2 regions of the Aquitalea sp. FG25 genome follow, and region 1 is predicted to be linked to the other one. Evidence: predicted binding sites of a transcription regulator. Region 1 holds the regulator's gene; the other holds the start of a gene.

Region 1 (16,008 bases):
GTTGCTGTACGTGTTTCGGAGCCGAACCACCAGCACCGGTTTCGTACATGCCACCACCGGCCATCAGCGGCACGATGGACAGCATCTTGGCCGAGGTGCCCAGTTCCATGATGGGGAACAGATCGGTCAGGTAGTCACGCAGGATGTTGCCGGTGACCGAGATGGTGTCCAGACCACGGGCAACGCGTTCCAGGGTGAAACGCATGGCGCGGACTTGCGACATGATGTGGATTTCCAGGCCGCTGGTGTCGTAATCCTGCAGATAGGTTTCCACCTTCTTGATCAGCTCGTTTTCGTGCGGACGGTACGGGTCCAGCCAGAAGACTGCCGGCATGCCGGAGTTACGGGCGCGGGTTACTGCCAGCTTCACCCAGTCGCGGATCGGTGCGTCTTTCACCTGGCACATGCGCCAGATGTCGCCAGCTTCCACGTTCTGGCTCAGCAGGATTTCGCCGGTAGCCAGGTCAACGATATTGGCCACGCCGTCTTCGGCGATTTCAAAGGTTTTGTCGTGCGAGCCGTATTCTTCAGCCTTCTGCGCCATCAGGCCAACGTTAGGCACGGTACCCATGGTTTTCGGATCGAAGTTGCCATGCCATTTGCAGAAGTTGATCATCTCCTGATAGATACGGGCAAAGGTGGATTCCGGCATCACGGCCTTGCAGTCGGCCGGTTTGCCATCGGCACCCCACATCTTGCCGCCGTTACGGATCATGGCCGGCATGGAGGCATCGACAATCACGTCGTTGGGCGAGTGGAAGTTGGTAATGCCCTTGGCGGAGTCCACCATGGCCAGACGCGGACGGTGTTCCTGGCAGGCGTGCAGGTCGCGGATGATTTCTTCGCGCTTGGTGGCAGGCAGGGTCTCAATCTTTTCGTACAGATTGGCCATGCCGTTGTTGACGTTGACGCCCAGCTCTTCAAACAGTTTGCCGTGTTTCTCAAAGGCATCCTTGTAGTAGATCTTGACGCAGTGGCCAAACACGATGGGGTGGGACACCTTCATCATGGTGGCTTTTACGTGCAGCGAGAACAGGATGCCGGATTCGCGGCAGTCTTCCATTTCCTGCTCGTAGAAGTCGCACAGCGCCTTCTTGCTCATGAACATGGAGTCGATGATCTCGCCAGCTTGCAGGGTAAGCTTGGGCTTGAGCACGATGGTTTTGCCACTCTTGGTGGTCAGTTCCATCTTCACGTCACGTGCCTGGTCCAGCGTCATGGACTTTTCGCCATGGTAGAAGTCGCCATGGTGCATGTGGGAAACATGGGTTTGCGACCATTGCTTCCATTCACCCATGGAGTGCGGGTGCTTCTTGGCGTAGTTCTTCACCGCCAGCGGGGCGCGACGGTCGGAGTTGCCTTCGCGCAGCACCGGGTTTACTGCAGAACCCAGACACTTGGCATAGCGGGCCTTGAGCGCATTGTCGGCGTCCGAGGAGGGCAGTTCCGGGTAGTCAGGCAGGGCGTAGCCCTTGGATTGCAGTTCCTTGATGCAGGCGATCAGTTGCGAAACCGAAGCACTGATGTTCGGCAGCTTGATGATGTTGGTGTCCGGGTCCTGGGTCAGCTTGCCCAGGGTGCTCAGCGTATCCGGTACTTTTTGTGCATCAGTCAGGTATTCGGGAAATTCAGCCAGTACGCGGGCTGCTACGGAGATATCTGCCGTTTCAACATGGATGCCGGCGGTGCCGGTAAAGGTGCGGATGACTGGCAGGAAGGCGCTGGTGGCCAGCGCAGGTGCTTCGTCGGTCAGGGTGTAGATGATGGTCGGCTGTTCCGAAGGCATTGCTCTATCTCCAATGATTATTTTGACGTCAGAACGACTGCGCGAGGCGGCTTTCGCACACCGGGGGATGTTCCGCTAGGCGCGTGTAAAGGCACTGCATAAGGCGGGCGGCTTGCCGAACTGCATTAAGCAGCCTGTGCGTGGCAGCGCGGCCCGTAGACTTGCGGGTGACTTTTCGGAAGTGAATTATACCCCTCAAATGTTCGTACTGTTTGTAAGTATCCGAACTTTGCCATCCCGGCGAGATAAACAAGTGTTCGAATGTGAATTTTTCGCACCGGTGCTGTGAGCTGCAGTCCACAGCATAGTTCCAGCCGCTGTGCTTTGCTGTCCTCCTTTATTGCAGCAGATGGCCAGCAGCGGGCATGTGGTGGCATGACCGCAACCTTCACTCCTTGTTATCATCTGGCGCATTATATTTTTCTGCATGGTCTGCCTGAAATGCCCGAGCTTATTCTGTTCAACAAGCCCTATGGGGTGATTTGCCAGTTTTCCCGGCATGAGCTGCACCCGACATTGAAGGATCACATTACCATTCCCGGCATTTATCCGGCAGGCAGGCTGGATACGGACAGTGAAGGCTTGTTGCTGCTGACCGGGGAAGGTGCTTTGCAGCACCGTATCAGTGATCCGCGCTGGAAACTGCCTAAAACCTACTGGGTACAAGTGGAAGGCCGGGTGACTGAAGAGCAGCTGGCCGCATTGCGTGCAGGTGTCGATCTGGGTGACTTCATCACCCGCCCGGCGCAGGTACGTCAGATAGACCCGCCGGCCCTGTGGGAGCGCAAGCCGCCGGTGCGGTTTCGCAAGACCGTGCCGGATTGCTGGCTGGAAATCATCATCAGTGAAGGCAAGAACCGTCAGGTGCGCCGCATGACCGCCAAGGTGGGGCTGCCTACCCTGCGGCTGGTACGTGCAGCCATCGGGCCGTGGCAGCTGGGTGACATGCAGCCGGGCGAATTGCGCAGCCTTGAAGTGCGTCTTGAAGATTTACCGGCACTGTCCCATGCTGAGCGTCTGGGCAAACCCTCAGCAGTGGCAACGGCAAAAACGGCGTCCACAGCAGGCAAGCCGCGCCCGCAGGCCTCTTTCCGTTTTGCGCGCAAGAACAAGCCATGATGCATGCCGGCCTGTTCTGTCGCTAAGGGGGCGGGTGCAACTGAGCGTGGCAAATATGAGGCCGCAGCATGCAGATTCCCGAGTACTACAACCCGGTAGCCCGCGATATGGCACAGGCGCTGGTCGATGGCTTTGACAAGCACTACCGCCTGTTTCGGGCCTGTAACCAACAGGCCAAGGCCCTGTTTGAACAGGCAGACTGGCAGGGCGTGCAGCAAGCCATCCGCGACCGTATCCAGTTTTACGATGAGCGGGTGCTGGAAACCGTTGCCCGCCTGCACCACGAGTTTCATGCTGATCTGCTGGATGATGAAATCTGGCAACAGGCCAAGCTCTACTTCATTGGCCTGCTGACCAATCACAAGCAACCGGAGCTGGCGGAAACCTTCTTCAACTCGGTGTTCACCCGTATGCTGCACCGGGATTACTTCAACAACGATTTCATCTTTATCCGGCCAGCCATTTCCACCGAGTATATTGAGTCCGACCCGCCCTGTTACCGCAGCTATTACCCTGCCAGTCGCAGCATGCGGGCGGTAATGCGCAACATCATTCTGGATTTTGGCTGGCGTCGACCCTTTGCCCATCTGCGGCACGATCTGGCGCTGCTTATGCGCAGTATCGCTACCTTTTTTGATGGCCATTGGCCTGTGGCAGAAGCCAACCTGCAAATCCAGGTACTGTCGTCTGCTTTTTATCGTAACAAGACCGCCTATATTTTTGGCAAGGTGATCAACGGAGGCATCAGCTATCCGTTTGCCATTCCGGTATTGCACGATGCGGCCGGGCGCTTGTATCTGGATACCGTGCTGCTGGAACCATGGCGTATTGGCGTGCTGTTTTCCTTCAGCCGGGCTTATTTCCTGGTGGAGATGGAGGTTCCTTCCGCGTATGTGCAGTTTCTGCGCAGCATGCTGCCCACCAAGACCAAGGCAGAGCTGTATACCATGCTGGGTTTGCAGAAACAGGGTAAAAACACGTTTTACCGTGATTTCATGCAGCATCTGCAGCATTCCAATGACCAGTTCATCATCGCCCCGGGTATCCGTGGCCTGGTGATGCTGGTATTTACCCTGCCGTCCTATCCCTATGTGTTCAAGTTGATCAAGGACGTGTTTGGCGGCCCCAAGGAAGTCGACCGCGAGACGGTAAAGCGCAAATACTGGCTGGTGAAACAGCATGACCGTGTCGGGAGAATGTCGGATACGCTGGAGTTTTCCAATGTGGCTTTTCCGCGCAGCCGGTTTACTGCCGAGCTGATCGAGGAACTACGCACGCTGGCTCCATCCATGATGGAGGAGGGAGAGGACAGCATTATCATTCGCCACCTGTATATCGAACGGCACATGAAGCCGCTGAACATGTATTTGATGCAGTGCGACGATGCGGAAAAGGAGCGGGTGATTCGCGATTACGGCCTGGCAATCAAGGAGCTGGCCTCCGCCAATATCTTCCCTGGAGACATGCTGTTCAAGAACTTTGGCGTGACGCGCTACGGGCGGGTGATTTTCTATGATTACGATGAAATCGAGTACATGACCGACTGCAATTTCCGCAGCATTCCGCCGGCCCCCAATCCGGAGATGGAGATGTCGGGCGAGGTATGGTATCCGGTGGCCCGCAATGATGTGTTTCCCGAGGAGTTCGGCACCTTCCTGTTGGGCGATCCACTCGTGCGCAAGACCTTCCTCAAATATCACCGGGAACTGCTGGAGCCAGGCTTCTGGCAACAGCGTCAACAGCGCATCAGGGACGGGGTGATCGAGGACTTTTACCCCTATCCCGAGGAAATGCGTTTTGCCAATATATGCACAGCTACACAGCGGAAAAGTTGATTGTCCAAGGACATGACCAGACTGCGGTTAAATGTCTTGGCAGAATACAGAAAGGGAAGCCGAAGCTTCCCTTTTGCTTTGCGTGGTGGCGAGAGACAGACCCCGGGGTTAATGGGCTGCAGCAAGAGGCAGGGCTGGCAGTTGGGACTCGAAATAGGCCAGTGGCCCGGCGGATGTAATGCCGATACAGAAACAGTCGTCATTCCAGCGCGGGGAGGGCGACTCGCAGGTGTGCAGCAGTTCGAACAGGGTTTTTGCCTCGTTGAACAGGCTGCGCAGCGCCGGACTGTTGTTCAGCCACAGCTGGATCTGCTTGGCCTGCGGGTGCCGCCCGCGCAATTGCAGCCTGCCTGTGGCATCGCTAGCCAGGCAGATGGCAGGCGGAATGTGGATGCCGCGTGTTTGCAGATCCTGCTGGACGAGCAACCCGACGTTGCCCAGCAGGGTACGCGCCTGCAATGACAGATTATCGGCAAGGGTAGGGTTGCGTGCGCTGGCCATGGTGGGCTGGATGTAAGGTTGTGCGCTGGGGGACTCGGTCAGTGGCATGGTTTTACTCCCTGTAAAGTGAATACCTTGATGGTAGAAGGCGATACGGGAATGGGAGTCTGATGATTGGCTGGGAATTTTCATTTTGATTGATGGTAAATTCCTTGCCGCATGCCGAGACGACAGCGCGATGCTCAATAGCAAACAGGGAGACCGAAGTCTCCCTGTTCTGGTTTTGCACGGGGTACTACTGATCAGGAAGAGCGCGTACTGCAAATGTGGTCCTCGAAATACGCAATCGGACCGGCACTGGTCAATCCAATATGGAAGCAGGATGATTCGGGGAAGGTTTCACCTGCGGATTCCGTGGCACGAATGATTTCAAACAAAACTTCAACTTCTTTGAACAGGCTGGAAACGCTGGCATTACTGGCAAGCCAGGTCAGGATGTCATCGGCCTGCGGATGATTGTTTTCCAGTGTCAGGCTACAGCCGGGGCAGCTGACCAGACTGATGGCCGGGGGCATGCTGATCTGACGGACTGCCAGTTCTTCTTCCGCCAGGGTGGCGAAACGCGACAGTTGCTTTGAAGCTCTTTCACGAATGGCTTGAAGGGATATGCTGCCATCATCTCCAGTATGACCAAACAGACGAATCAAGCCCGGATTGCTGGCAGTGCTCTGCGACGACATGATTGTTACTCCTGTTCTCTGGTTGTCATGATTTTTTCATCATAGAAGACAGCGGGGATTTTGCTGAATCATTTCAGCACTTTTTTCACTTGATAGAGAAAGTCGAGCGCCTGGCGCGGTGTCAGCGCGTCCGGGTCCATCTCCTCCAGCATGTCTAGTGCCGGATGGGGCTCTATTTCCACTGCCGCAGTCATGGTGGCCGGGGCGGCAAACAGGTCGGGTTGAACACGTGCGGCAGACTGGTTTTCCAGCTCCACCAGGTAGCGTTTTGCTTCGCGGATGACCTTGGGCGGCACGCCTGCCAGCTGGGCTACAGCCAGGCCGTAACTCTGGCTGGCCGGGCCTTCGTCCACATGGTGCATGAAGACGATGCGGTCCTTGTGCTCGACGGCGGACAGGTGGACATTGGCCACCGCCGGGTATTGTTCTGCCAGGGTGGTCAGCTCGAAATAATGAGTGGCAAACAGGGTATAGGCCTGGCTCTTTTCAATCAGCGCCTTGGCAATGGCCCATGCTAGGGCAAGGCCGTCGAAGGTGGAGGTTCCCCGGCCCACTTCGTCCATCAGCACCAATGACTGGGCGCTGGCGTTGTTTAAGATATTCGCCGTTTCCGTCATCTCTACCATGAAGGTGGAGCGGCCACTGGCGAGGTCGTCGGAGGCACCGATACGGGTGAAAATGCGGTCGATCTGGCCGATGACGGCACGGTTGGCGGGGACAAAGCTGCCAATATGCGCCAGCAGGGTGATGAGTGCATTCTGCCGCATATAGGTGGATTTACCGCCCATATTGGGGCCGGTAATCAGCAACAGTTTGCGGCTGTCGCTCAGACGGGTGTCGTTGGCAATGAAGCGTTCCACTTCGGCTTCCACTACCGGGTGGCGACCTTCGATGATTTCCAGCCGGGTGTCGTTGACGAATTCGGGCTCGACATAATTATTGCTGCTGGCGCGTTCGGCAAAAGCGGCCAATACGTCCAGCCCGGCCACGGCCTGGGCAATCAGCTTGAGGTCGGGAATGGACGGCGCCAACTGATCCAGCAATTGCTCATAAAGCTGTTTTTCCAGCGCCAGCGAGCGGTCTTGTGCGGACAGTGCCTTGTCTTCGAACGCTTTCAGCTCTGGCGTGATGTAGCGCTCGGCATTTTTCAGGGTCTGGCGACGGCGGTAGTCGTCCGGCACCTTGTCGCCCTGGGCGCGGGATACCTCGATGTAAAAGCCGTGCACGCGGTTGAATTCCACCTTGAGGGTGGTGATGCCGGTGCGTTCTTTTTCCCGGGCCTCCAGCGCCAGCAGGAAGTCGCCACAGTCGGTCTGGATGGCGCGCAACTCGTCCAGGTCAGCATTCAGGCCGTGGTTGATCACGCCGCCATCACGCAGGAAGGTGGCGGGTTCGGGCAGAATGCTGGCGCTCAGCAGGGCTTCAACCGGGGAGTTATCTGGCAGCAGGCGTGCCAGTTCGCCCAGTAGCGGGGCATCCAGACTGGCAGCCAGCTGCTTGGCTCCTGTCAGGGCCTTGAGTGAGTCGCGCAGGGCGGCCAGGTCGCGCGGGCGGGCGCTGCGCAAGGCAATGCGGGCGGTGATGCGTTCGATGTCGGCCACTTCGCGCAGCTGGGCGTGGATATCCTGATGTACCGGCAGCAGTGCGCGCACTGATTCCAGACGGCGTTGCAGCTTGCCGTGCTGGCGGATGGGGTGGTGCAGCCAGTGGCGCAGCAGGCGGCTGCCCATGCTGGTGGCGCAGGTGTCCAGCAAGGACGCCAGGGTGGGCGACGGCTCGCCGCGTATGGTTTCGGTCAGTTCCAGATTACGGCGGGTGGCGGCGTCCATGCGGATCAGCTCGCCAGCGTCTTCCACCGCCAGTTGGGCAATGTGGGCCGGGTTCACGCTTTGGGTGGATTTGACGTATTCCAGCAGCGCACCGGCGGCACCCACTGCCACTGGCAGGGTGTCGGCACCAAAACCGGCCAGATCATGCGTGCCAAAATGGCGGGTGAGCGCCAGTTGGGCGGAGTCGTGGTCAAACTGCCAGGGCGGCAATTTTTTGCGCGGGCAGCTCACCTGCTCGAAGATATTCAGGCCGTTGTTGTCCGGGAATACCAGCTCGGCTGGTTTCAGGCGTTCCAGTTCGCTGGCAAATTCTTCCACGCTGGTTTGCATGATCTTGAATTCACCGCTGGCCATGGATAGCCAGGCCAGGCCCAGCGTGCCCTTGTGCATGTTGACCGCCAGCACCAGGTTGTCGCGCTTGTCGTCCAGCAAGGCGGCATCGGTCAGCGTGCCGGGCGTGACGATGCGCACCACCTTGCGCTCCACCGGGCCTTTGGCCAGCGCCGGGTCGCCAATCTGTTCGGCAATGGCAACTGACTCACCCATTTTTACCAGCCGGGCCAGATACCCTTCGGCAGCGTGGTAAGGCACACCGGCCATTTTGATGGGGTTACCGCCGCTGCTACCACGGGTGGTCAGGGTGATATCCAGCAGGCGGGCCGCTTTTTCCGCATCCTCATAGAACAGCTCGTAGAAGTCGCCCATGCGGTAGAACAGCAGCTTGTCGGCATGCTGACTTTTAAGGGAGAAATACTGGGCCATCATTGGCGTGTGCTGGGGCGTGCTCATGCGCGTGGTGCTCTTGTTGGTGCCGTGGGTGTACAGATGACAACGCCCCGCAAGGCGGGGCGTTGAAGCAAGCCGCCGATTTTACCGTAGCCGTGGGGCGGTGTCAGGACGCTGTTGCCCGCGCACATGCTGCAGTCGTGGTGGTATTGGCCGTTTTTGGCAGCCCTTGTCGTTGTTGCGCCTAGTGCATGGCGGTTTTTGTCATGCTTGCGTCACTTGGGCTCAGGATAATTTGCCGGTTTTGCCTTCTGATGGAGGCCCGCATGACTATTTCACGCGGCTGATGAAAAAACTGCAAACAAGGGCTGGCGCAGCCTGCGGCGCAAGCTAGTATGTTGGATGGATCTGCTGCCTGATGGTGATCCTGCCCCATGTAGCGCTGCCCGCTTACTCACTCTGATGGAGATAACCGATGTCCCAACTGCAAGCCCGTCCTGGCTGGCCTTATCCTGCACTGCTTGCCCACCGTGGCGGTGGTGTGCTGGCACCGGAAAATACCGTGGCCGGCTTTCGTACCGGATTGGCCTATGGATATCGGGCGGCGGAATGTGATGTGAAACTGTCGGCCGATAATGTGTGCTTCCTGCTGCATGATGACAGTGTGGATCGCACCAGCAATGGCCGGGGCCTGGCCGCCGAGCTCAATATGGCACAGCTGGCATTGCTTGATGCCGGTAGCTGGAAGGGCGCGGCATTTGCTGGCGAGGCATTGCCCAGCTTTGCCAATGCGGCGGCCTGTTGTCGGGCGCATGGCATGCTGTTGAATGTGGAAATCAAGCCCTGTCCGGGGCGGGACGCAGAAACCGGTCGCATTGTCGCGCAAGAGGCCGCGCGCTTGTGGGCCGGTGCGGCGGTGCCGCCGCTGTTGTCATCCTTCAGCTTCGAAGCCTTGCAGGCTGCGCAGCAGGCAGAACCGGGACTGCCCCGCGCCTGGCTGGTGGAGGAGATTCCGGCCGATTGGCAGGACAGATTGCAGCAGCTGGACTGCATTGCCCTGCATTGTGATCACACCGCCCTGAGCCCGGCGTTGGCTGCAGCGATCAAGGCGGCAGGTTACCAACTGCTGTGTTACACGGTAAATAACGCGGCAAGGGCGCGTGAAATCATGGCCTGGGGGGTGGACAGCGTGTGTACCGACCGGCTGGATTTGCTGCAGCCAGCGCAATGGCTGGTGGAGTGACACGGCATGGCTGCTGATCTGGTGGAGTGGCTGGGCCTGTTGGCCGGGTGTCTGACAACCGTGTCCTTTTTGCCGCAGGTTTGGCTGGTATGGCGCAAGCGCTCGGCCAGCGATATCTCGCTGGGCATGTATCTGCTGATGTGCAGCGGCGTGGCCATGTGGCTGGGCTATGGCTTGCTGATTCATTCCCGACCGGTGGTATTGGCCAATGGCCTGACCCTGTTGCTTAGCGGTGCGGTATTGGTGATGAAGCTGCTGTTTGACTGGCGTCGGCGTGATCTGTTGGCAAAGCAGCCGGGGACGATCTAGAAGCTGGTCATTTGCAGGGCTTCTTCACGGCTGAAGTACTTGCGGAAAATTTTCAGCAGCGTGCCATCCCGGCGCATGTTGTTAATCAGTTCGCGCCAGCGTTCCTGTTGTTCCGGGGAAATGGTTTTTTTCGACATGATCAGCCCGTGCGGAGTTGGCTGGTCGTTGGTTTCCAGAATGCGGACCAGTTTGCTGACCTGGTATTTTTCCAGGTCGGAATAATCAAAAGGCTCGATGATGATGGCCTGGGTACGGTCCTGGCGCAGGTTCTGGTAGAGCATGTCGTAATCGTAACTCCCCACCAGGCGGCCGTTACGGTCCAGCTTGTCCACCAACTGGTTGATGGTGTCGCTGTAGCGGAAGCTGAGGATGCCCCCCAGCTTTATATCGCTGCGGCTGTCGAACTCGCTCAGGCTCTGGATGCCACTATCCTTGCGCACGATCAGGCTGAACTTGTCGGCAAAATACCAGGCAAAGGCGGCGTAGCGTTCCCGTTCTTCATTGGTGATGCCGGACAGGCTGAAATCAAGGCTGCCGACTTCCAGCAATTTCCAAATGCGCGAGCGTGGCAGCAGGCTGACTTCCACCCGGCAACCACTGCGTTTGATAAGTTCATCCGCGACATCCTTGTCGATACCGGTACGCGTGCTGGCGTTGTACAGCAGGCCGTGTTCGTGCAGCGCCAACGTGTAGCTGCGGCTGCAGTCAGGGCCGGCAGCCAGCACCATGGCGGGAAGGCTCAATAACACGAGCAGGCAGTAGCGCAGGGACGGTAAAAACATAGGAACTCCGCTGGCATAAACTGTTGTCAGAATAGCAGATCAACAGAATATCCGGATGTTTGACGACTAAACGGCGTGAAGCGCGCAAAAAGTGGCGTCAGTGCCGGGCATATGCCAATCAGTGTGACAAAACCGTGCAGCTATTGCCTTGAGGCAGGGAAGGGCAAACCTGGGTAGAGCAGCGGTTGTCACCATGAAAAACGGCAGCCTGTGGGCTGCCGTTTTACGTGTGCTCAATTCCAGATTACTTGTTCAGGTGCGGCGCGATGGTAGCCAGCAGCTGGGCCAGAACCTTGGGGTTGGCGGCCACGATGTCGCCGGATTCCATCCATTCTTGCTCGCCAGTCAGGTCGGTGACGATACCACCGGCTTCCTGCACGATCAGGCTGCCCGCTGCAATATCCCACGGCTTCAGGTTCATTTCCCAGAAACCATCCACACGACCGCAAGCCACATTGCACAGGTCGAGCGAGGCAGCGCCTTCGCGACGTACGCCGGCAGTTTTGCCCAGCACGTCTTTGAGCATGCCCAAGTATTGGTCGATATAGCTTTGGTCGGATACCGGGAAACCGGTGGCGATCACGCATTCATTCATCATGAAGCGCTTGGAAACACGGATGCGGCGGTCGTTGAGGAAAGCGCCAACACCGCGCGAGGCGGTAAACAGATCGTTACGGCTAGGGTCGTACACCACGGCTTGCTGCACTTGGCCCTTGTGTGCCAGCGCGATGGAGATGGCGTATTGCTGGTGGCCATGCAGGAAGTTGGTGGTGCCGTCGATGGGGTCGATGATCCATTCGTATTCGGAGGAGCCCACGCCTTTGGCACCGGACTCTTCTGCTAGAATGGCATGCTTGGGATACGCCTCGAGAATCATGTCCACGATGGCCTGTTCGGCAGCGCGGTCCACGTCGGTCACAAAGTCATTGTGCTTTTTCTTCTCAACACGAATGGTATCGAGGTTAAGCGACGCACGCTGGATTACGCTGCCAGCGCGGCGGGCGGCTTTAACCGCGATATTGAGCATCGGATGCATTGACGGCCTCTAGAACGGATAGCAGATGCCAGCCAACATGGCTCGACATCTGTCAGTAACAATCTGGGTTAAGGAACAAAAAAAGCCGGCGCGAGCGCGCGGGCTTTTTGATATGCCCGCCATTTTAATGTGAAACTGCTGATGAATAAACCCCAAGTACCTGATTTTCTGAAAAACATTCGCGTGGTGTTGGCCAGACCCAACCATCCGGGCAATATCGGCTCGGCCGCACGGGCGATGAAAACCATGGGTTTGACCCGTTTGTATCTGGTTGAGCCCAAAGTGTTTCCCAGCGACGAAGCCAATGCGCTGGCCTCTGGCGCGGTGGATGTATTGGAACAGGCCACCGTGGTATCCAGCCTGGCCGAAGCGCTTAGCGACGTGACCGTGGCCTGTGCGCTCACCAGCCGCCGTCGCGAGCTGACCACGCCGCTGTCCACCCCGCGCGAAACCACGCCGGAACTGGTGGCCCGCGCCCGTGATGGCGAACAGGTGGCGCTGGTGTTTGGCAATGAAACCTTCGGCTTGTCGATTGAAGAAGTGGAGCAGTGCAACCGGCTGGTCACCATTCCGGGCAATCCGGATTACTTCTCGCTCAACCTGGCCATGGCGGTGCAGGTGATGACCTACGAGCTGTTCAGTCATACCGGCGTTGACGTGGAATACCTGCGGCCGGAAAGTGAAACCGCCAGCCTGGGCGAGGTGGAAGGCTTCTGCCAGCATCTGGACCAAACCATGGATGCCATCGGCTACTACCGCCGCCGCAACAGCGAACGGCTGATGCGCCGCATGCGCGCACTGTTCAACCGGTCCGGCATGTTGCGCGACGAGGTGGACATCCTGCGCGGCCTGATGAAGCAGATTCAGCGCGTGGCAGACGGCCATGAGCACGACGGCGAGTCCTGAGCGCAGTTTTTATCTGCCTTACACGCAGCCGGCGCTGCGTGATCTGGCGTTTTTGCTGACCGCCCCGGCCCCCTGGGATAGCGGCAGCAATCTTGCGCCGCAGCGGCTGCTGGGCCCGGATGGCCTGGCAATGCTGGCGGCGCTGGAGCACGACCCCGCTCCGCTGCATGCCTGGCTGGTCGCCCAGCCCAGCCGCCGTTTGGGTCACTATGCCGAACGGCTGCTGGCCTTCTGGTTTCATCTGGCACCCCATATCGAGCTGGTGGCAGCCAATTTGCCGGTGTGCGATGCCGGTGGCCGTACGGTGGGAGAGTTCGATTTCCTGATTCGGCTGGATGGCGAACCCCTGCACGTGGAAACCGCCAGCAAATTCTATTTACAGCTTGGGCGTGGCCCGGACACCCTGATTGGCCCCAGCCTGCGGGATGCCTGGCTGCTCAAGGCTGCCAAATTACAGGCGCAGCTGCGCCTGGCACATCACCCCGCTGCCAAACGGGTGCTGCCCGCCGATTTTGCCAACTGTGCCAGTCAGGCCAGGCTGGCCGGCTGGTTCTTCTACTCACAAACATGGGCACCGCAGCCGCCACTGGCTGTTGATCAGCTGCAAGGCTGGGTCAGCCCGGTGTGGCAGGACTGGCCCAGTTGCAGCCCAGCCTCGCGCTGGATATGGCTGCCCCGCTTGCAGTGGCTGGCTCCGGCACGTGTAAGGGAAGATGCCGTGCGCGAGCAGCACAGTCTGCGCCAGGAGCTGTTGCAGGCCGTGGTGCCGCAATTGGTGGCCGAGCTGCTGCCGGTGGGGGATGGTTACTGGGAAGAGGTTGCGCGCGGCTTTGTGGTGCCAACCGGCTGGCCGGAGCAGGCTGGCTTGCAGCAGCTCCTGGCCAGCATTGCCGGGTGCAGCCTCACATGAAGCAGTTGCTGATTGTGCATGCCAGCCAGACTGGCCACACCCTGCAGCTGGTTGAGGCCTTGTGTCGGCCCTTGCTTACGCTGTCGGCAGTGTTGCAGCTGCGCAGCATGCCGGCACAAGAGGCCACGCTGGATGACTTGCTGAGTGCCGATGGCATCGTGCTGGCAACGCCGGAAAATTTTGGCTATATGGCGGGCAAAATGAAGGATTTTTTCGACCGCACCTTTTACCCGGCACAGGAGCTTACTGCGGGCTTGCCCTACTTGATGCTGGTGTCGGCGGGGACGGATGGGCAGGGAGCAATTCAGTCCATGCGCCGCATTGCCACCGGCTATGGCTGGAAAGAGGTATTACCGCCGGTGCTGGCCTGCGGCGAAATCACGGCAGAGCATGTGGCGGCGGCGGAGCAGCAGGGGGAATACCTGGCTGCCGGCATGCTGATTGGCACGCTGGTAGGTGCGGTCAGCACACTGTCGCCAAAAGGTGTAGGTCTTCCGGTGAATGGTCGGTTCTTGCCCGAAGAGGCAAGATGCAAAAAGGGCGATGCGCCGCTTGCCGCAGCCATCGCCCCTGGAATGCACTGCCTGCTTACACGCCGTTGGCGTGGGTGCAGCCGGAAATCAGGTCTTTCAGTGCATCTGCCTTGATCAGCTGGATGTGCTTGTGGTCCACGCTCAGCCAACCTTGCTGCTGGAATTTCGACAGGGTACGGCCGACGGTTTCCAGCTTGAGGCCCAGGAAGCTGCCGATTTCTTCACGGCTCATCCGCAGGATGAAGTCATTGGCAGCAAAGCCACGGGTGGACAGGCGCTGGGACAGGTTCAGCAAGAAGGCAGCCAGACGTTCCTCTGCCTTCATGTTGCCCAAGAGCAGCATGACGTTCTGGTCACGCACGATTTCGCGGCTCATCAAGCGGAAAAAGTGATGCTGCAGGCTGGGGATGTCACGGCCCAGGCTTTCCATGCGGCCAAATGGCAGTTCGCATACTTCGCTGTCTTCCAGCGCGATCGCATCGCAACCGTGGACATTGGAGGAAATACCGTCCAGGCCCATGAGTTCGCCTGACATCAAAAAGCCGGTTACCTGCTCGCGGCCATCCTGGCTGGCGACGCTGGTCTTGAAGAAACCAGTGCGCACGGCAAACAGCGATTTGAATGTCTCGCCGCTGCGAAACAGGTACTCGCCGCGCTTAAGGCGGCGGCTCTGACGGATCACGGCATCCAGCTGCGTCATTTCGTCGCGGTTCAGCCCGATGGGCAGGCAGAGTTCGCGCAGGCTGCAGTTGGAGCAGGACACCTTCAGTGCGTGCAGAGTGTGTTGGTTTTGGTCTGACATCGAGTGTTTTGTACAACCCTGTAAAGAAGCTTGACCCTTGTCAAAGCGGAATTCACACGTTTTCCGCAAATTTACCAGTCCACCTGACGTTTGACTATCAATACCCGACGACATGCACACCACCCATCCGTTTTCGCCTACCCACTGTGAGTTCGACCGAGAGTTGATCGAACGTCTTGATGGCTCAGGCCCAAGATACACTTCTTACCCGACCGCAGACCGGTTTACCCCGGCGTTTGGCGAGAAGGACTATAAACACTGGCTGAAGCAACGCCACCTTGGCATGCATCAGAACGCAATATCATTGTACGTTCACATACCGTTCTGTAACACGGTTTGTTACTACTGCGGCTGTAACAAAATCATCACCAAGGATAAAACCCGCGCCGACCGCTATCTCGACTATCTGGAAAAAGAGATCAAGCTGGTTGCCGCCGCGCTTGGCTGCCGGGAAAAACTCATTCAGCTGCACTTTGGTGGCGGCACCCCCACCTTCCTGTCCGACGAGCAGCTGGACCGGTTGATGGCCATGCTGCGCGCGCACTTCGATTTTTTGCCGGAGGGAGAATATTCCATTGAGATCGACCCGCGCAAGGTCGGTCGCGAAACCGTGCATCATCTGGCGCGCCTGGGTTTCAACCGCATGAGTGTGGGCATTCAGGACTTTGATCCGCAGGTGCAGCAGGCGGTTAACCGGGTGCAGAGCGAAGAGGAAACGGTAGCGGTAATCGATGCCGCTCGCGAGGCCGGTTTCAAATCGGTCAGCGTGGACCTGATCTACGGCCTGCCACTGCAAACCCGTGAATCGCTCAAACGCACGCTGGACAAGGTGATTGCCATTGGTCCGGATCGTCTGGCGCTGTACAACTATGCCCACCTGCCCACCGTATTCATGCCGCAACGGCGTATCAACGAAGCTGATCTGCCGCTGCCCAGCACCAAGCTGGATATCCTGCAGGATGCGGTGAAGAGCCTCGCCGATGCTGGCTATGTCTTTATTGGCATGGATCA
Region 2 (16,008 bases), on a different contig from region 1:
AGATTGCCCAGGGCAACCTCACTGAAAACATCGAAGTCAATGGCCCGCCGCAAAGCCTGCTGGCAGCCATGCAGGAGATGCAGCAAAAGCTGCGCGAGATGATCAGCCAGATTCGCGAGTCCACCGACGACATCGGCCATGCGGGTCAGCAGTTGTCCGAACAGATGCAAAAAGTGGACGAGGTATCCGGCATTGCCAGCAACTCCACCGCATCGGCAGCCGCGTCCATCGAACAGCTGTCGGTCAGCATTGACCACGTCAAGGACAATGCCAGTGGGTCGGAAGACGGTGCGCGCCGCTCCAGCCAACTGGCCCGCGAAGGCGAAGAAGTCGCCAAGGAAGCTGCCAGCGGTATCGAATCCATTGCCTCTCAGGTGGGTGATGTCAGCGACATGGTAGGCAGCCTGGCCGAGCGGACCCGCAATATCAGTGGCATTGCCGAAACCATTCGCGACATTGCCAACCAGACCAATCTGCTGGCGCTCAATGCCGCCATCGAAGCCGCCCGCGCTGGCGAAATGGGCCGTGGCTTTGCCGTCGTGGCCGATGAGGTACGCAAGCTGGCCGAGCGTACCGCCAGTGCCACCGACGAAATCACCCATATTGTGCAGGCTGTGGTTACGGAAACCGGCACCGTCGCCGGACGGATGGAAGAAATCCGCCCCGCCGTGCAACTGGGCGTGGGCAAGGCCAACCAGGCAGCGCAAACGCTGGATACCATCAGCCGTCAAACCCAGTCTGCATTGGAAAGCCTGCATGCCGTCGTCAGCGCCATGACCGAGCAAAGCCAGGCCGGGGCCAATATCGCCGTCAGCGTGGAACAGGTTGCCGGGGTGGTGGAAGAAACCCAGTCCTCCGTACAACTGGCAGTAGCGGCCATGCGCAATATCGACAACCACGCCCGCCAGCTGCACGAATCCGTCTCACGCTTCCGCCTCTGACACCGTCAGCAAGGCAGCACACACCCGGCCCCGCCAGTGCGCGGGGCCGCTGCATTTGAGCCATTCACGGCCAGCAAGGCGACACCAGGCTTGCCCTTCGGACTGCCAGTGGCATAATGCCCACAGGGCTCAGCCCGCAAAACCAAAAAAAATGATTCACCGACAGACAGGCAAATAGATGAAACAATCGAGAACGCTCCAGGGGAGACCTGCATGTCCCAGCATTCCATCACGGCTGCACAAGCCGAATGGCTGACCAAACATAACGTCCGTGACGTTGAACTTGCCTTTGCCGATGTCAGCGGATTTCCGCGCGGCAAGACCCTGCCCGCACAGGCCCTGATCAAGGGCCAGGAATTGCGCATTGCCCGCGCCGTAGCCATTCAGACCTGCGTGGGCGAATTTCCCGATTACCGTTTCTACGGCGAAAACGACCCGGACGTGGTGCTACGTCCCGACTTTGCCACCCTCTACCCGGTGCCATGGGCCAAGACCCCGCGCGCCATGGTGGTGTGCGACAACATCGACCACGATGGCAGCCTGTCGCCGCTAGCCCCGCGCTCTGCACTGCAAAACATTCTGGCGCGTTATCAAGCCCGAGGCTGGACCCCGGTAGTGGCTCCGGAACTGGAGTTCTACATTTTTGCCGCCCATGCCGATGCCGATCAGCCCTACCAGGCCCCGGCGCTGCGTACCGGCCGTCGTGAAAGTGGCTTTGATGCCTTCAGCTTCTCCACGCTCAACGACCTGGAACCCTTCTTCGACGATCTTTACCGCGCCTGCGAACAACTGGGCATCGACACCGATACTTATGTCCACGAAATGGGCCCCAGCCAGTTCGAGATCAACCTCAAGCACGGTAATGCGCTGGCGCTGGCCGACCAGACCTTCCTGTTCAAGTACGCGCTGAAGGAAATCGGCTACCAGCACGGCCTGAACGTGGTGTGCATGGCCAAACCGCTATCCGGTCAGCCCGGCAGCTCCATGCACCTGCACCAGAGCGTGGTGGATGGCCGGGGTAACAATGTGTTCAGCCTGGCCGATGGCGAGGCCAGCCCGGATTTCTTCCACTATATCGGCGGCCTGCAGCAATACCTGCCGCACCTGATGCCGCTGTTCTGTCCCAGCCCCAACTCCTTCCGCCGCTTCGTCAAGGGATTGGCCGCGCCGGTCAATGTCAGCTGGGGAGTAGACAACCGCTCGGTCGGCATCCGCGTACCGGTATCCGGCCCGGCCGCGCGCCGCGTGGAAAACCGCCTGCCCGGCTGCGATGCCAACCCCTACCTGTCACTGGCCGCCAGCTTGGGTGCGGGCCTGTTGGGCGTGGAAGAAAAACGCAGTCCGAGTGAAGCCGCTGTCGGCAATGTCTTCAACAATGACGACGCCGCCACCCTGCCCAACACGCTGGATGCTGCCTGCGCTCTGATGGCCGCACACGACACGGCAGAACGCCTGTTCGGCCATGAATTCACTGCCGCCTATCTGGCGGTGAAGGATATCGAGCTAAGCCACTTCCACAACCAGATCACCGCCTGGGAACGCCAGTACCTGACCACGCTGGCCTGACCTTCACCCTGCGTATCAAGCTGTCAGCCGCCCCGTTGCGACTGGCAGCTTTTTTCATGCCAACCACGCTGGATTGACCCTGCCACGCGCCTGAGCCACCATGCTGTTGTCCTGTCAGGACCAGACTGCCAACCCTGTCCCCGAGGAATGACATGCGTTTTACTGCCCTGCTCTTGTTGCTGGTGCCGTTGTGCGCGCTGGCCGATACCGCAGCGCCGGAAGCGGCCAGCGGCTTTCACACCCGTCCCGCCGTTTACAGCCGCCACAGCATGGTTAGTACGGCCAATCCCTACGCCAGCCAGGCCGCACGCGATATCTTGCGTCGTGGCGGCAGTGCCATTGACGCAGCCATTGCCGCGCAACTGGTGCTGGGGCTAACCGAGCCACAATCTTCCGGCATCGGCGGTGGTGCTTTCATGTTGTATTTTGATGGCCGCAAGCTCACCAGCTTTGACGGCAGGGAAACCGCGCCTGCCACTGCTGACGCCAAGCTGTTTCTGCAGAACAATGGCCAGCCGATGGATTTTTACCGCGCCGTGGTGGGTGGCCGTTCGGTTGGCGTACCCGGCGTGGTTGCCATGCTGAAACTGGCGCATCAGCGCGGTGGCAAGCTCTCCTGGGCCAGCCTGTTCCAGCCAGCCATTGCGCTGGCACGCAATGGCTTTGCCGTGTCACCACGCCTGCACGCCTTGCTGGGGACGGAACGCTTCTTGCAACAGGACCCACAGGCGCGGGCATATTTTTATCAGGCGGATGGCAGCCCACTGCCGGTTGGCCACCTGCTGAAAAACCCGGCCTACGCCACCACGCTGGAACTGCTGGCCAAACAAGGCCCGGCAGCGTTCTATCAGGGAGAAATCGGCCGGGCGATAGTGGAAGCCGTCAACCATCACCCGGTTAACCCCGGCCGCATGCTGGCGGCAGACATGGCGGCCTACCAGGCCATCGAGCGCAAACCCTTGTGCGGCCCCTATCGCAGCTGGCAAGTGTGTGGCATGGCGGCACCCAGCTCTGGCGGCGTGGCCGTATTGCAGATGCTGGGCATATTGCAGCGCTTCCCGCTGACGCAGATGTCGCCCACCGGCAGCAGCACCATCCATCTGTTTGCCGAGGCAAACAAACTGGCCTTTGCCGACCGCAACCGCTACCTGGCTGACCCGGACTTTGTCACCGTACCCAGTGCAGCACTGATCAGCCGCGACTACCTGCAGCAGCGCAGTCGGCTGATCGACCCGACCCACAGCATGGGACGCGCCACGGCGGGTGAGCCGGCCGGTTTCAAGCGATCGGACTACGGCAGGGATAACGCCCCGGAGTGGCCATCAACCTCGCACCTCAATATTGTGGATCGCGCCGGGCGGGTGGTCAGCATGACCAGCTCCATCGAAGACCAGTTTGGCAGCCGGCTGCTGGTAAAAGGCTTCCTGCTCAACAATCAGCTGACCGACTTCTCGTTCCGGCCCGATGAGGATGGCACGCCGGTTGCCAACCGGGTGGAAGCACGCAAGCGCCCGCGCAGCAGCATGTCACCCACCTTGGTATTCAATGACCGTGGTCAGTTTGTGCTGGCCACCGGCTCGCCAGGCGGCAGCCAGATCATCGGCTATGTCAGCCAGGCTCTGCTGGCCATGCTGGACTGGCAGCAGGACCCACAGCAAGCGGTCAGCCTGCCGCATTATGGCAATCGCAACGGCGTAACCGAACTGGAAATAAATCGTGGGCTGGCATCGTCAATGGCGGCATTACGCGCACTGGGCCATACGGTACAGGAAGTGGAGATGACCAGCGGTCTGTCTGCCATTGTCCGGACTACACATGGCTATGCTGGCGGGGCTGACCCCCGCCGCGAGGGAGTAGTACTGGGAGACTAAGCCGTCTTAACGGCGCGAAGCCTGCAGGCGACGGGCCAGTTGCTCGATGGCACCTTCACGGCTAAGCGGTTGGCCATACTGGTGCTGCTCGCTGGTAATCCATTTTTCCACCACCGAGCGATCACCCCGCGCGGCTTTCAACAGCAGCCCAAAGGCGCGGCCAGTGCTATGTTCCAGCGGCTCCAGCGGGCGCGACTGGGTATGTGCCGCATAGATACGACTATCTGCCATTTGCTGGGTTTTTTTTTGCCTCCTGGACTGTATGCTCCAGGCCAGAACAAGCACAATAGCCAGCAAACACAGTAAAGCAAAAATCATCATGATGTAAAACCAGTCTCCCTAGGTGGCTTGGTATAAGACAAAAGCATACTACAATTTGCCATAATGGCATTAAATGGCGTCGCTGTTTAGTTGAATTTGTTATAGATCAAGCAGTCCACAAATAGTTCGGGAAGCCAGCCTCGCCTGGCTAGTATGCTAAAAACTAAAGATAACATTCTGTCGCGCCCCTTCTGACGGCAATCATGCCAGGCGCCAGACAGCGCTGGCCTGTATCTGGCTGGCAGACATGATGGTTTTACGAGGAGTGTGCCATGTATCAACATATCGTGATTGCTGTTGATGGTAGCAAGACCGCAGAAAAAGCACTAGATGAGGCGATTAGGATCGCAAAAATTGCGGATTCAGGAATTTCCCTGGTACATGTCGCCAGCTTGCGTGATATGGCCATTGAAGGCGTGGGTGCGCTGGATACCCACCAGTTGCATGACCTAGCCTTTCGCCAGGCGCGCGACTTGCTGGACAAGGCGGAAAAGCGGGCCATCAATGAAGGTATCAGCCGGGTAGACTGTCATATTGCGGAAAGCTGGGAAGGTGGCAAGGACATGGCGGAAGCGCTGATCCGCTTTGCTGACAGCCGCCATGCCGAACTCATCGTCATTGGCACCCATGGCCGTAGCGGCTTGGCGCACCTGCTGCTGGGCAGCTTTGCCGAAAATGTCATGCGCAAGACACATTGCCCGCTGCTGGTGGTGCGAGGCAGCGAGGACTAAGCGCCCCCCCTGTCATCCCAACGCACCGCAACACCGCAGGCTAGGTGGCGGGCACCATCCGCAGAGTGCGATGCCTCTGCGGATTTTCTTTATCCGCTCAGAACAGCGGGCGTGCCAGCACAAAAAATTCCCGGTTGCCATCGGCCCCGGTGATCGGGCTTTCAATCCAGCGCTCTACCCGCCAGTCCAGATCGTCCAGACAATCGGCAATCTTGTCCTTTACCCCGTCAAACAGACTCTCGTCCCGCACGATGCCACCATGGCCCAGAGCACCGCGCCCGACTTCAAACTGCGGTTTGACCAGGCCAAGCAGGCAGCCGTTGTCACCGAGTAAAGGCAGGGCCGCTGGCAGGATCAGGGTGAGCGAAATAAAGGACACGTCGCACACCATCAGGTCAAATGGCAAACCATCATTGGCCTGCAACAGGCGCTGCCTATCCAGTTCACGCGCATTCACACCTTCAAGACAGCGTATGCGCGGATCATCCCACAGCCGTGGATGCAGCTGGTCATGCCCCACATCCACGCCGACCACATGCGCGGCTCCGGCCTGCAGCACGCAATCGGTGAAACCGCCGGTGGACTGGCCCACATCCAGCACCCGCCATCCCTGGATATCCAGCCCGGCTTCCTGCAAGGCGGCATCCAGCTTCTGGCCGCCGCGCGAGACAAAGCGGTCGGATGGGTCAGGCCGGACTTCCAGCGGCGTACCGGCAGGAAACTTGCTGCTGGCCTTGCTGATAACCTGGCCGTTGAGGCTGACCCGCCCGGATTCGAGCAGAAATTGGGCAGCCGTGCGCGAAGTGGCAAGTCCTTGTTCCACCAACAGAAGATCCACCCGCTTCATCGCCATTTCCTTGCTTGCATTTCAAAAGGCGACAGGGTGGCCAGTCCGTTGCTGCCTGTCAAGCGCCATGCCATGCAGCCATCCCTGACTACCTGCCGCCACTACCCTGATGACAAGGCTTGGTAGCCTGCCCCGCTTGGTGCGATGATGTGGGCATTGCAACAAGGAGCCAACGATGGACACACACCAACTGGACGCAGCAGAAGTCCGTGTGCTGGGCGCACTGATCGAGAAACAGGCGCTCATGCCGGACGCCTATCCGCTGACGCTCAACAGCCTGTCCTCCGCCTGCAATCAGTTGACCAGCCGTGAGCCGGTCATGCAGCTATCCGATGCCGACCTGAGCGCGGCCCTGGACAGCCTGCTGAGCAGAAAACTGATTGCCGAGCGCCTGCCTGCCGGTAGCCGGGTGGCCAAGTACGAACACCGGCTGAACTATGAATGGAATATCGACGGCGCTCGTCTGGCCGCTCTGGCTCTGCTGATGTTGCGCGGGCCGCAAACCAGTGCCGAAATCCGCACCCGCGCGGGCCGCATCTACAGCTTTGCCAGCGTAGAGGAAGTGGAAACCGCACTGGAGGCACTGGCAGACAAATATCCGCCACTGGTACTGAAGCTGCCGCGCCAACCCGGCGAGCGCGAGGCCCGCTGGTGCCATCTGCTCAGTGGCGAACCGGTTCTGAGCGAAACCACGGCGGCGGCAGTGATTGATGTCGGCCTGACCGGGCGCGTAGCCGCACTGGAAGCCGAGGTAGCCGCGCTCAAAACCCGCTTGCAACAACTGGAACACAGCCTGGGCGAATAAGCCCTCCTGTTGGTCCGTCATAAGCAAGCCCCGCCAATGCGGGGCTTGCTTATGTGCTGCAAGGCAAAACTACTTGGCCTCGAAGATGGCGTAAGTCTTGCGGGCGGGCTCCAGCACTTCCCATACGCCCTCGAATCCGGCGGGAATGACAAAATGGTCGCCGGCATACAGCTCTACACTGTCGCCCTGCCTATCGGTCAGGCGCACATAGCCTTCCAGCAGGGTGCAGAACTCGTGCTCATGGTATTTCACGCGCCAGCTGCCGCAGCGGCCGCTCCAGATACCGGCATGAAACTGGCCGCTGGGATCGGAATAGTGGTTCTCCACCGTCTGGGCGCATTCCCCTTCGATGCGGCGCTCGTCCGGTGCGGTAAATTGCTCCAGCCGCACCGGGTTGCGTTGAAAGACAATGATGTCGCTAGCCTGGGTCATATCGATTCCTCCGGTTTTATTTGATCAAATTTCGCACAAAACAGGGGAAGCCGGCAAATCTTGCATGCACCAGACTGGTGAATGCCTGATCTGGCCGGGGCAGGCCTCATGCATTTTCCTCGGCAGCAGGCACACCCTCGTTCAGCCGCAACTCCCAATAGCCGACATCTAGCCAACGTCCTGCCTTCCAGCCGACTTCGTGAAAAGTGGCCACCTGCTGGAATCCCAGGCCTTCATGCAGGGCAATGCTGGGCGGATTGGGCAGGGCAATACCGGCAATGGCCAGGTGCACGCCCAGATCACGCAATTGCTGCAATAGTTTGCGATACAAGCGACTGCCCAGTCCTTGCCCTCGCGCCGCCGCCGCAAAGTAGATCGAGGTTTCCACCGAATAACGATAGGCATGGCGCACACGCCAGCGCGTGGCATAGGCATAGCCTAGCAACTCGCCATGCAGCTCCACCACCAGCCAGGGCAAACCTTGCTGCTGCACCTTGGCCACACGCTCAGCCATTTCTTCCGCACTGACTTCCTGCTCTTCAAAGCTGATGGTGCTGTCCAGCACATAGGGCCGGTAGATGGCGGCCATGGCGGCGGCATCTTGCGCGGTGGCGGGGCGGATCTGGATGTCTTGGCTCATGGCAATGCCTTCTGGCAGGGGCAAAGCGCTGATGCTTGCAAGAAGTGCGCCAGTCATGCACGAAGCACCCAGTCGGGGAAAAACTGTTGCCGCAGTCTGTCGACGTAGGCCTGCAGATTGGGATGCTGGCTGGCCAGCTGTCGGCTGGGGGTATCGCCCATATTGGCCAGCAGGGCCGAGGCAAGGAAGGCAAACACGGTGGCGTCCAGCCAGCTGGGGGCCCTGCCCAATATGTACGGTTTGTCCGCCAGCAGGGTGGACAGGCTGGCGATATCCAGTTGCAGCAGGCGCTGGCGTTCCGCCGAGCTGAAGCGGCCCAGACCCTGGCTGTGCAGACTGCCGCGTACCTTGCGCCGGATCATGCGCGTGGCAATGCCGCGCAGCAAGAAGGGCAGCCGCCGGAAAAACACGCCCGGCCCGCGCGCAAAAATCGCATCGTCCATCCAGCGTTCATGGACGATGCACCAGTACAGATGGTCGCTGCACAGGCACTCCACACTCCAGGCCAGCGCCTGGTCGGCAGCGGACAGCCCCTCATCCAGCGTGATGCCATGCCGCTCGGCCAAATGCAGGCGGATCAGCGTGGAGTCCGGCACCAGGGTGCCGTCGTCATCGATATAGGGCAACTTGCCCCTGGGCGCGGTACGCATGCTGCCACGCTGCTTGCGGTAGGGCAGGCCGGACAGCTTGAGCAGCATCTCGGCCTTGAGCACAAAGGGGCTGGGGTCGGGTAGGCCAAAGGCTGGCCCGAAGGCATATAGGGTAATCAAGGGCATCTCCCTGGCAGGAAACGCCCAGACTAGCATTGCCCATGCCGGATGACGATGGTTTCAGTCCATCAGTTGCTGGTACAAGTAGACCAGCACCCGTGCCAGTTCGGCTGCAGTTTGCTCCTGACCGGCATTGCCGGTATGGCCGCCAGCATCGGTTTCCAGCAGCAGTGCGGCATGGCCCAGCTGCTGCATGCGTGCCACCATCTTGCGCGCATGACCGGGGTGGACGCGGTCATCGCGTGTGCTGGTGGTAAACAGTGGCAAGGGGTAGCGCACATCAGCCCGCAGCTGGTGGTAAGGCGAATAGGCCAGCAAGGCCGCCGCCTCGTCCGGATTGGCCGGATCGCCGTATTCGTCTATCCAGCTGGCGCCGGCCAACAGCTCGGCATAGCGCAGCATATCCAGCAATGGCACTTCGCACACCACGGCCTTGAACAACTCGGGCCGACGCACCATGCAGGCGGCCACCAGCAGGCCGCCATTGCTGCCGCCTTCGATGCCCAGTTTGTCCGGCGCGGTCAGCCCGCTGGCGATCAGCGCTTCGGCCACGCTGCAGAAATCATCAAAGGAGACCGGACGCTTGACGCCCTGCGCGGCCTGATGCCAGCCGGGGCCGAATTCACCCCCGCCACGAATGCAGGCCAGCACAAAGGCCCCGCCCTGCTCCAGCCAATGGGCGCCAAAGTTTTCCACGTAGTACGGCATCATCGGCACTTCAAAACCGCCATAGCCGTACAGCAGGGTGGGAGTACGGCCATCCTGCACCACATCGCGGGCACGCACCACGAAATAGGGAATCGCCACCCCATCCGGTGCCGTCGCCCAGCACTGCTCGGCCACAAAACGGCTGGCATCAAAGGCGGCAGGCTGCTGACGCAGGCAGTGTTGCTCGCCGCTAGCCACGTCCAGACGATAAAGTCCGGTAGGGGTCAGAAAGTCACTGAAGCTGTAGCACAGTACATTGCTGTTCCACGGCTGGTCGGCAAATTCGATGACGCCGGAATCCGGCACCGGCAGGCTGCGCGGCTGCCAATTGCCATCCACCCAGTCAAAGGCCAGCAGACGGCTTCTGACATTGTCGATCAGGTTAACCACCACGCTGCTGCGTGTGGTTTCCACCGACTCCACCGCCAGCCGGTCTGCCGGGGCCACCAACTGCTGCACCTGGCCGGCCCCGCCCAGTAGCTGTGTCAGCGGGACGGCCAGCAGGCTGCCGGCAGCATGGTGTTCGCCCTGCCAGTCCCAGTCTTCCGCCAGCTTGACGATGAACTGACCGTGCAGATAAGCCTCGATATCCGCCCTGGGCGGCAAGGGCAAGGGATGGGTCTGCAAGCTGGCGTCGATCAGGTGATAGGTTTTACTGTAGAAACCATCGGCCGCCTCTATCAGATCCAGAACACCATCCGGCCCATCCAGATAGCGCCAGGCGGCCACCATCATGGCATCCTGCGGTGCCACAAACAGCTGCTGCCACTGGTGCTGGCCATCTGCACCGCGTTCTACCAACCATACCTCACTGGGATAGCCGGAGCGGGTTAGCGGCGCACCTTTCCAGCCGGGGCACACCAGCACACTGTCCGGGTCGCGCCAGGCGATATGGTTTTTACCATGCGGAAAGCGGAAACCCTGCTCCAGCCAGCTGGCCGATTCCAGATCGTACTCCCAGGCCAGGCTGGCATCGCCACCGCCCTCGCTCAGGTGCACCAGCACCCGCGTCGGCTGCACCGTGCAGTGCGCCACCCCATCCAGATACCAATCCTTGCCAGCGTCGGCGGCGATGGCGTCCACATCCAGCACGGTTTGCCACTGTTGGGTTGCCGCCTGATAGTCCGCCAGCGTGGTGCGCCGATAGATGCCACGCGGGTGGTGTTCATCCTGATGAAAGTTGTACAGCCAACCGGCGTGTTCGGAAAAGAAGGGAATCTGCCGGGTATCGCGCAGGTGCGCCAGGATATCCTGCTGCAGCGGCGCATAGCGCGCATCGCTATCCAGCACGTTACGGGTATGGCTGTTTTGCGCAGCCACCCAGCCATCGACGGCAGGGTCATCCAGGCTTTCCAGCCACAGGTGGGAATCGGGAAGATGAGACATGACAGCACCAGGAATGCAAATAGGCGCACAGCTTAGCATCGCCAGCCCGGTCTTCATCAGCACCGCGCAGGATGACAGCAAGAGGCTATCTATCTTTTGGACGGTAGCGATCAATCAAATAATGGCTATATGCAATGGCGCGTGCGCTTTATTACACAGTAATCAGTTTAAAATTAACGATTTATCTAACTTGAAATAGCACAAATATTATCAATAAATTAAAAATTAGCATTTTAATTAAAAATAATTTCTTTTTTTTACGTATTTTGTTTAAAACCTATTTTTGCGTTACCTCCTGGATTGGTCTTATAAATTAGATAGAAATTTCTGAATTGATCAGGAAAACATCTTAGCCAGGAGCTCATCATGAAAAAAATCATCGCTGCCAACGCCTTGGCCACCCTGCTGCTTGTGCAAGCTGCATTCGCCAGCTCCGGCACCATCAACTTCCGGGGTGCCATTGTCAAAGCCCCCTGCCCAATCCCGGCTGCAACCTGGGTTAGCTATGCGCAAACGCCTGCCAGCTACCGGATGGCACGTCAGGCATCCCCCACCCCCTATTGCGCGGATGCGACGGCAACCCAATCGGTACAGATCAGCCGGATTGTCACCACCGAAGATCACAGTGCGGATATCCGCAACGAGCCGATCAGACGCATGGTGACTGTTGTGTATTACTGAGCGCACCCCATGAAACATGCTGATCAGACCAGCCTGCCCTCCCGCTTGGTGCAGGCTCTGTTTGCCAGTCAGTGCTGCCGGATCCAGTGCGAAACCTTTTGCACTACGTCTGCCTCGATACCGTTATACCCATGCGCCGCCCACGGCTGGCACGGGTCGCCCTTGTCCAGCCCGCCGTCCACCAGCAGCAACTCCTTGCTGCGCGCAGACTGCAAACCTTCCATCACCGGCTGAACATTCTGGTAAAGCGTCACCTTGCACTGGTCATGCTGGTGCTGCACCACCAGTACCGGCTGAGTCAGCTGTGGCAAAGCCAGGTCCACCACGCTGCCACGCTCGCGGTTGATGGTTGAGGTGAGTACCACGCCGTCCACTTTGCCCTGCAAGCGAATGGCCACGGATGCGGCCGAGGTGGTGCCACGGCTGGTACCCACCAGCCATACCGGCACCGCGGCTCGCTGGCGCAAGCTGTCGATGACCTGCGCAATGTCCTGTGCGTGTTCGGCGCTGCTGCGGAAATCTGCACGGTTGAGATTGTCCGGGTGGCCGGATGGCGCATCCACCACGGCAACCTGAAAACCTTGCTCAGCCCAGCGCTGGCGGGTACGCACCAGAAAATTACCGGCCCCGGCATGCAGCTGGCCGTCATCACCCAGCTTGAGCACGCCGTCACCACCGGTAAACAGAATCAGACTGGCCACCGGTTTGCCGGCCGGCTCCAGCAACAACAAGCGCTGCGTCACTCCGGGACGGGTGGTGAGCGTGAGTACCTGCTCATCGGCCAGCGCCCTGCCGCAGCACAATGCCAACAACAAGCTCAATACCGTTTTCATGTTGTCTTCCCTGTTTTGCCAGCAGCACCCGTCGCGGTCTGTCAGTCGCTCAATACCCGCTGGAACACCTCCAGCACGCGGTCAATGTCGCTACGACTGATCTGCCAGTGCGTCACCAGCCGCATGCGGCCACCCTCAGGCGGGTTGACCTTGATGCCAGCGGCAGTGAGCGCGGCCATCAACTCGCTGACATCAATATCAGCCAGAAAACGGAACCACACCATATTGATGTGAACATCATCCAGCTCAACTTCAACACACGGCATACCGTGCAGACGCTCGGCCAGATAGCGGGCATTGGCATGGTCCTCGCCCAGCCGCTGTGTCATCTCGGTGAGTGCCAGAATGCCCGGTGCCGCCAGCACGCCAGCCTGACGCCAGCCGCCACCCAGCAGCTTGCGCTTGTAACGGGCGCGGGCGATGAAATCGGCCGAACCGGCCAGGATAGACCCCACCGGCGCGGCCAGGCCCTTGGACAGGCAGCACATCACCGTATCGGCATGACGGGTGATGTCTTGTACGTCACAGCCCAGATGTGTTGCCGCATTGAATATCCGTGCGCCATCCAGATGCACCGGCACGCCATGGCGGCGGGCGATGTCCGCAGTACGCTGCATGATGTCCAGCGGAATCACCCGGCCATTGCTGTGCGCGTTTTCCAGGCAAATCAGCCCGGTTTGCGGCCAGTGGACATCCTGGCCCACCCGGATGCGCGCTTCAATTTCATCCGGATCCATCACGCCCTTGTTGCCCACAATGGTGCGCAACTGCACCCCGGCAATCACTGCTGCACCGCCGGTTTCGTGCCAGACGATATGGCAGTCATCGCCCAGAATCACCTCGTTGCCGCGCTGGCAGTGGGTGAAGATGGCCAGCTGGTTGCCAAAGTTGCCGGTGGGCACAAACAAGGCGGCCTCCTTGCCCAGCAGGCGGGCGGCCAGGGTTTCCAGTTCGGTGACCGTCGGGTCGTCGCCGTAAACATCGTCTCCCACCACGGCATCCGCCATGGCCTGGCGCATGGCCGGGGTGGGTTGGGTAACGGTATCGCTGCGCATATCAATCCACTGCATGCTGTGCTCCTGCAAATGAAACCGGCGGCCACATGGGCCGCCGTGTAGGGAAATGCCAGATCAGGCCTTGCCTGATTGTGCCAGCAAACTGCTTGCCAGGGGTGATACGCAGATTGTCGGAGTCACACCATCAACTTATTCGATAAGCCTGCTTCAATGCGCTGACACGTCGCTGGGCTGCCTGCATCGCGGTATGCGTCATTGAAATATCGCTGCCGCACTGGCAGCGCAGGCTGTGGTCGGGGGAAAGGGATTTCAGATGATGGCGGTTTTCATGGCCGCATTCCACGCAGGCAATCACCACGGTGGCGTTGTAATGCTTGTCCAGATCGATATCAAAACTCGGGTGCTTCATGGGGAACTCCCTTGAGATCACTCAGGCCGGCCCGGATCAGAGGAATGCCGACATGCATTCGTGACGGACCTATGCAGAAGAATAGGAAAGCATGCGGAAAGTTCCAGTAAATCAGCTGCTTGCTTTTTTCCGGGCAAACACTGGTCAGCCCCGGCGCTCTTGGTTATGCTTGGCCGTTTTTTGGTTCCGGATATACAGCAGATGTCGCACGATGCAGATCTTGACCGCCGCTTTGGCGGTATTGGCCGCCTGTATGGCCCCGATGCACTCAGCCGCTTTCAGGCAGCGCATGTCTGCGTGGTGGGCGTGGGCGGGGTGGGCTCCTGGGCGGTGGAGGCGCTGGCGCGCAGCGCCATTGGCCGCCTGACGCTGATTGATCTGGACAATATTGCCGAATCCAACACCAACCGCCAATTACCGGCGCTGGACCCGCATTACGGCATGGCCAAGGTGACCGCACTGGCCGAGCGCGTACGTGCCATCAACCCGGCCTGCGTGGTGCAGGAAATCGAGGATTTCGTCACCGAAGACAATCTGGATGCCATGCTGGGCCAGGATTTTGATTTCATTATCGACTGCATCGACAATCTGCGCGTCAAAACCGCCATGGCCGCCTGGTGCGTGCGTCGTCGTCAGCCGTTTATCGTGTCCGGCGGGGCCGGTGGCCAGATGGACCCCACCAAGATCAAGCTGGCCGATCTGGGTGAAGTAACTTACGACCCGCTCTTGTCCAAGCTGCGTTATAACCTGCGCCGTTATCACGGTTTCCCGCGCGATGCCGGCAAGAAGCTGCAGGTTCCCTGCGTGTTCTCCACCGAACAGCTGGTTTATCCCGACACGCAAAGCTGCGATGCCGACAGCGCACGTGGCCCGCAAGGCCTGTCTTGTGCCGGCTTTGGCGCAGGCATGGTGGTGACAGCCAGCTTCGGGCTGGTGGCGGTTTCCCATGCGCTGAAGCAGCTGGCCAAGCCCGCCAAAAAACGCTGAGTCTGCTACCAACGCAAAAAAGGCCTCACAAGAGGCCTTTTCTATTTACAACGCTAATCAGTTGGCGATCAGCTTTTCCACCTTGGCAGCGCGTTCGCCCGGTGCCGGGTGGCTGGCCAGCATGCTGCTGTCGTTGCCGTACAGCTCGGCCAGCTTGCGCAGGGCCGACGGTGCGCCTTGCACATTGTAGTTGTGGCGCTTGAGGAAGCCTACGCCGTAAGCATCGGCATCGCTTTCCTGCGACTGCGAGAACTGGGCGTTGACAATAGCTTCGGCAAAGTTGCCCAGATCGGATTCGCTCAGCGCTGCAGCCGTGCTGTTACCACTGCTGCCAGCAGCCTTGCGCGCACCGGAGGCAGCGTAAGCCAGTTGCATGGCCTTCTTGCTGTGACCCAGCTTGACGTGGCCGATTTCATGGCCGATGACGAAGCGCACTTGGTCGTCATCCATCTTGTCCAGCAGGCCGCTGTACACACGCACGGTGCCATCAGCCATGGCGAAGGCGTTGACTTCCTTGGTCTGGTAAACCTTGAAGTTCAGCTTGGTGCCGTCTTCGCTGTCCAGACCCTTGACGATCTTGGCCAGACGCTTGCCATAAGCGCTGGAAGGTGCGGCAACCTTGTTTTTCTTATCCATGGCAGCGCTGGATTCAGCGGCCAGGCTCTTTACATCGGCATCACTCAGGGTGGCGGCCTTGAGCAGGTCGCTACCGGAGCTAAGCATGCCATTGAGATCAAAAGCTTGGGCGGAACCCGCCAGGGAGAATGCCAAAACGAGAACGAGGGGCAGTTTTTTCATTTCAAAATTCCTTTTTAAAAAGCGCAATGATGCTAACGTAATTTTTCAGTATTTAACAGTCATGAGAGCACCAGCGGCCTACAGAAATGAAAAAAGCCCCACATAAACAATGTGGGGCCGGGTAGCAGACAGGGGCAGAATCAGGCCAGCAGGCAGGAACTCTGGCTCTGCGCGCTGATCTGGCGCAGCTGGATTTTCTCCGTGCTGCAACGTGCTTCGGCCTGCGGACAGCGGGTGCGGAACACGCAGCCGGACGGCGGGTTGAT

The links. The regulator FNR, encoded in region 1, switches genes on or off when oxygen is low (the NO sensors DNR and NnrR bind a similar motif). The targets are predictions, from matches to a motif close to TTGATNNNNATCAA.
Positions count from the first base shown of each region.
Region 2: a site for FNR is predicted at 4,796-4,809, ahead of ACODR9_RS05580 (universal stress protein). Genes of this name have one in related genera too.

Region 1 is NZ_JBMDJV010000016.1:77,771-93,778, reverse strand. It holds gene ACODR9_RS15140 (NADP-dependent isocitrate dehydrogenase) at 1-1,786, opposite strand, end outside; gene ACODR9_RS15135 (pseudouridine synthase) at 2,228-2,905, shown strand; gene aceK (bifunctional isocitrate dehydrogenase kinase/phosphatase) at 2,974-4,740, shown strand; gene ACODR9_RS15125 (hypothetical protein) at 4,849-5,289, opposite strand; gene ACODR9_RS15120 (hypothetical protein) at 5,484-5,921, opposite strand; gene mutS (DNA mismatch repair protein MutS) at 5,990-8,539, opposite strand; gene ugpQ (glycerophosphodiester phosphodiesterase) at 8,952-9,719, shown strand; gene ACODR9_RS15105 (SemiSWEET transporter) at 9,726-10,028, shown strand; gene ACODR9_RS15100 (substrate-binding periplasmic protein) at 10,025-10,810, opposite strand; gene ACODR9_RS15095 (inositol monophosphatase family protein) at 11,055-11,846, opposite strand; gene ACODR9_RS15090 (RNA methyltransferase) at 11,988-12,752, shown strand; gene ACODR9_RS15085 (DUF1853 family protein) at 12,730-13,662, shown strand; gene ACODR9_RS15080 (flavodoxin family protein) at 13,659-14,309, shown strand; gene fnr (fumarate/nitrate reduction transcriptional regulator Fnr) at 14,251-14,997, opposite strand; gene hemN (oxygen-independent coproporphyrinogen III oxidase) at 15,110-16,008, shown strand, end outside.
Region 2 is NZ_JBMDJV010000004.1:136,247-152,254, reverse strand. It holds gene ACODR9_RS05600 (methyl-accepting chemotaxis protein) at 1-941, shown strand, start outside; gene ACODR9_RS05595 (glutamine synthetase family protein) at 1,155-2,507, shown strand; gene ggt (gamma-glutamyltransferase) at 2,660-4,378, shown strand; gene ACODR9_RS05585 (hypothetical protein) at 4,385-4,609, opposite strand; gene ACODR9_RS05580 (universal stress protein) at 4,972-5,430, shown strand; gene ACODR9_RS05575 (TlyA family RNA methyltransferase) at 5,528-6,277, opposite strand; gene ACODR9_RS05570 (YceH family protein) at 6,453-7,082, shown strand; gene ACODR9_RS05565 (cupin domain-containing protein) at 7,152-7,514, opposite strand; gene ACODR9_RS05560 (arsinothricin resistance N-acetyltransferase ArsN1 family B) at 7,621-8,154, opposite strand; gene ACODR9_RS05555 (glutathione S-transferase family protein) at 8,208-8,924, opposite strand; gene ACODR9_RS05550 (prolyl oligopeptidase family serine peptidase) at 8,985-11,018, opposite strand; gene ACODR9_RS05545 (hypothetical protein) at 11,385-11,699, shown strand; gene ACODR9_RS05540 (alpha/beta hydrolase) at 11,768-12,532, opposite strand; gene ltaE (low-specificity L-threonine aldolase) at 12,574-13,602, opposite strand; gene ACODR9_RS05530 (hypothetical protein) at 13,733-13,957, opposite strand; gene ACODR9_RS05525 (tRNA threonylcarbamoyladenosine dehydratase) at 14,159-14,944, shown strand; gene ACODR9_RS05520 (M48 family metallopeptidase) at 15,002-15,742, opposite strand; gene oppF (murein tripeptide/oligopeptide ABC transporter ATP binding protein OppF) at 15,883-16,008, opposite strand, start outside.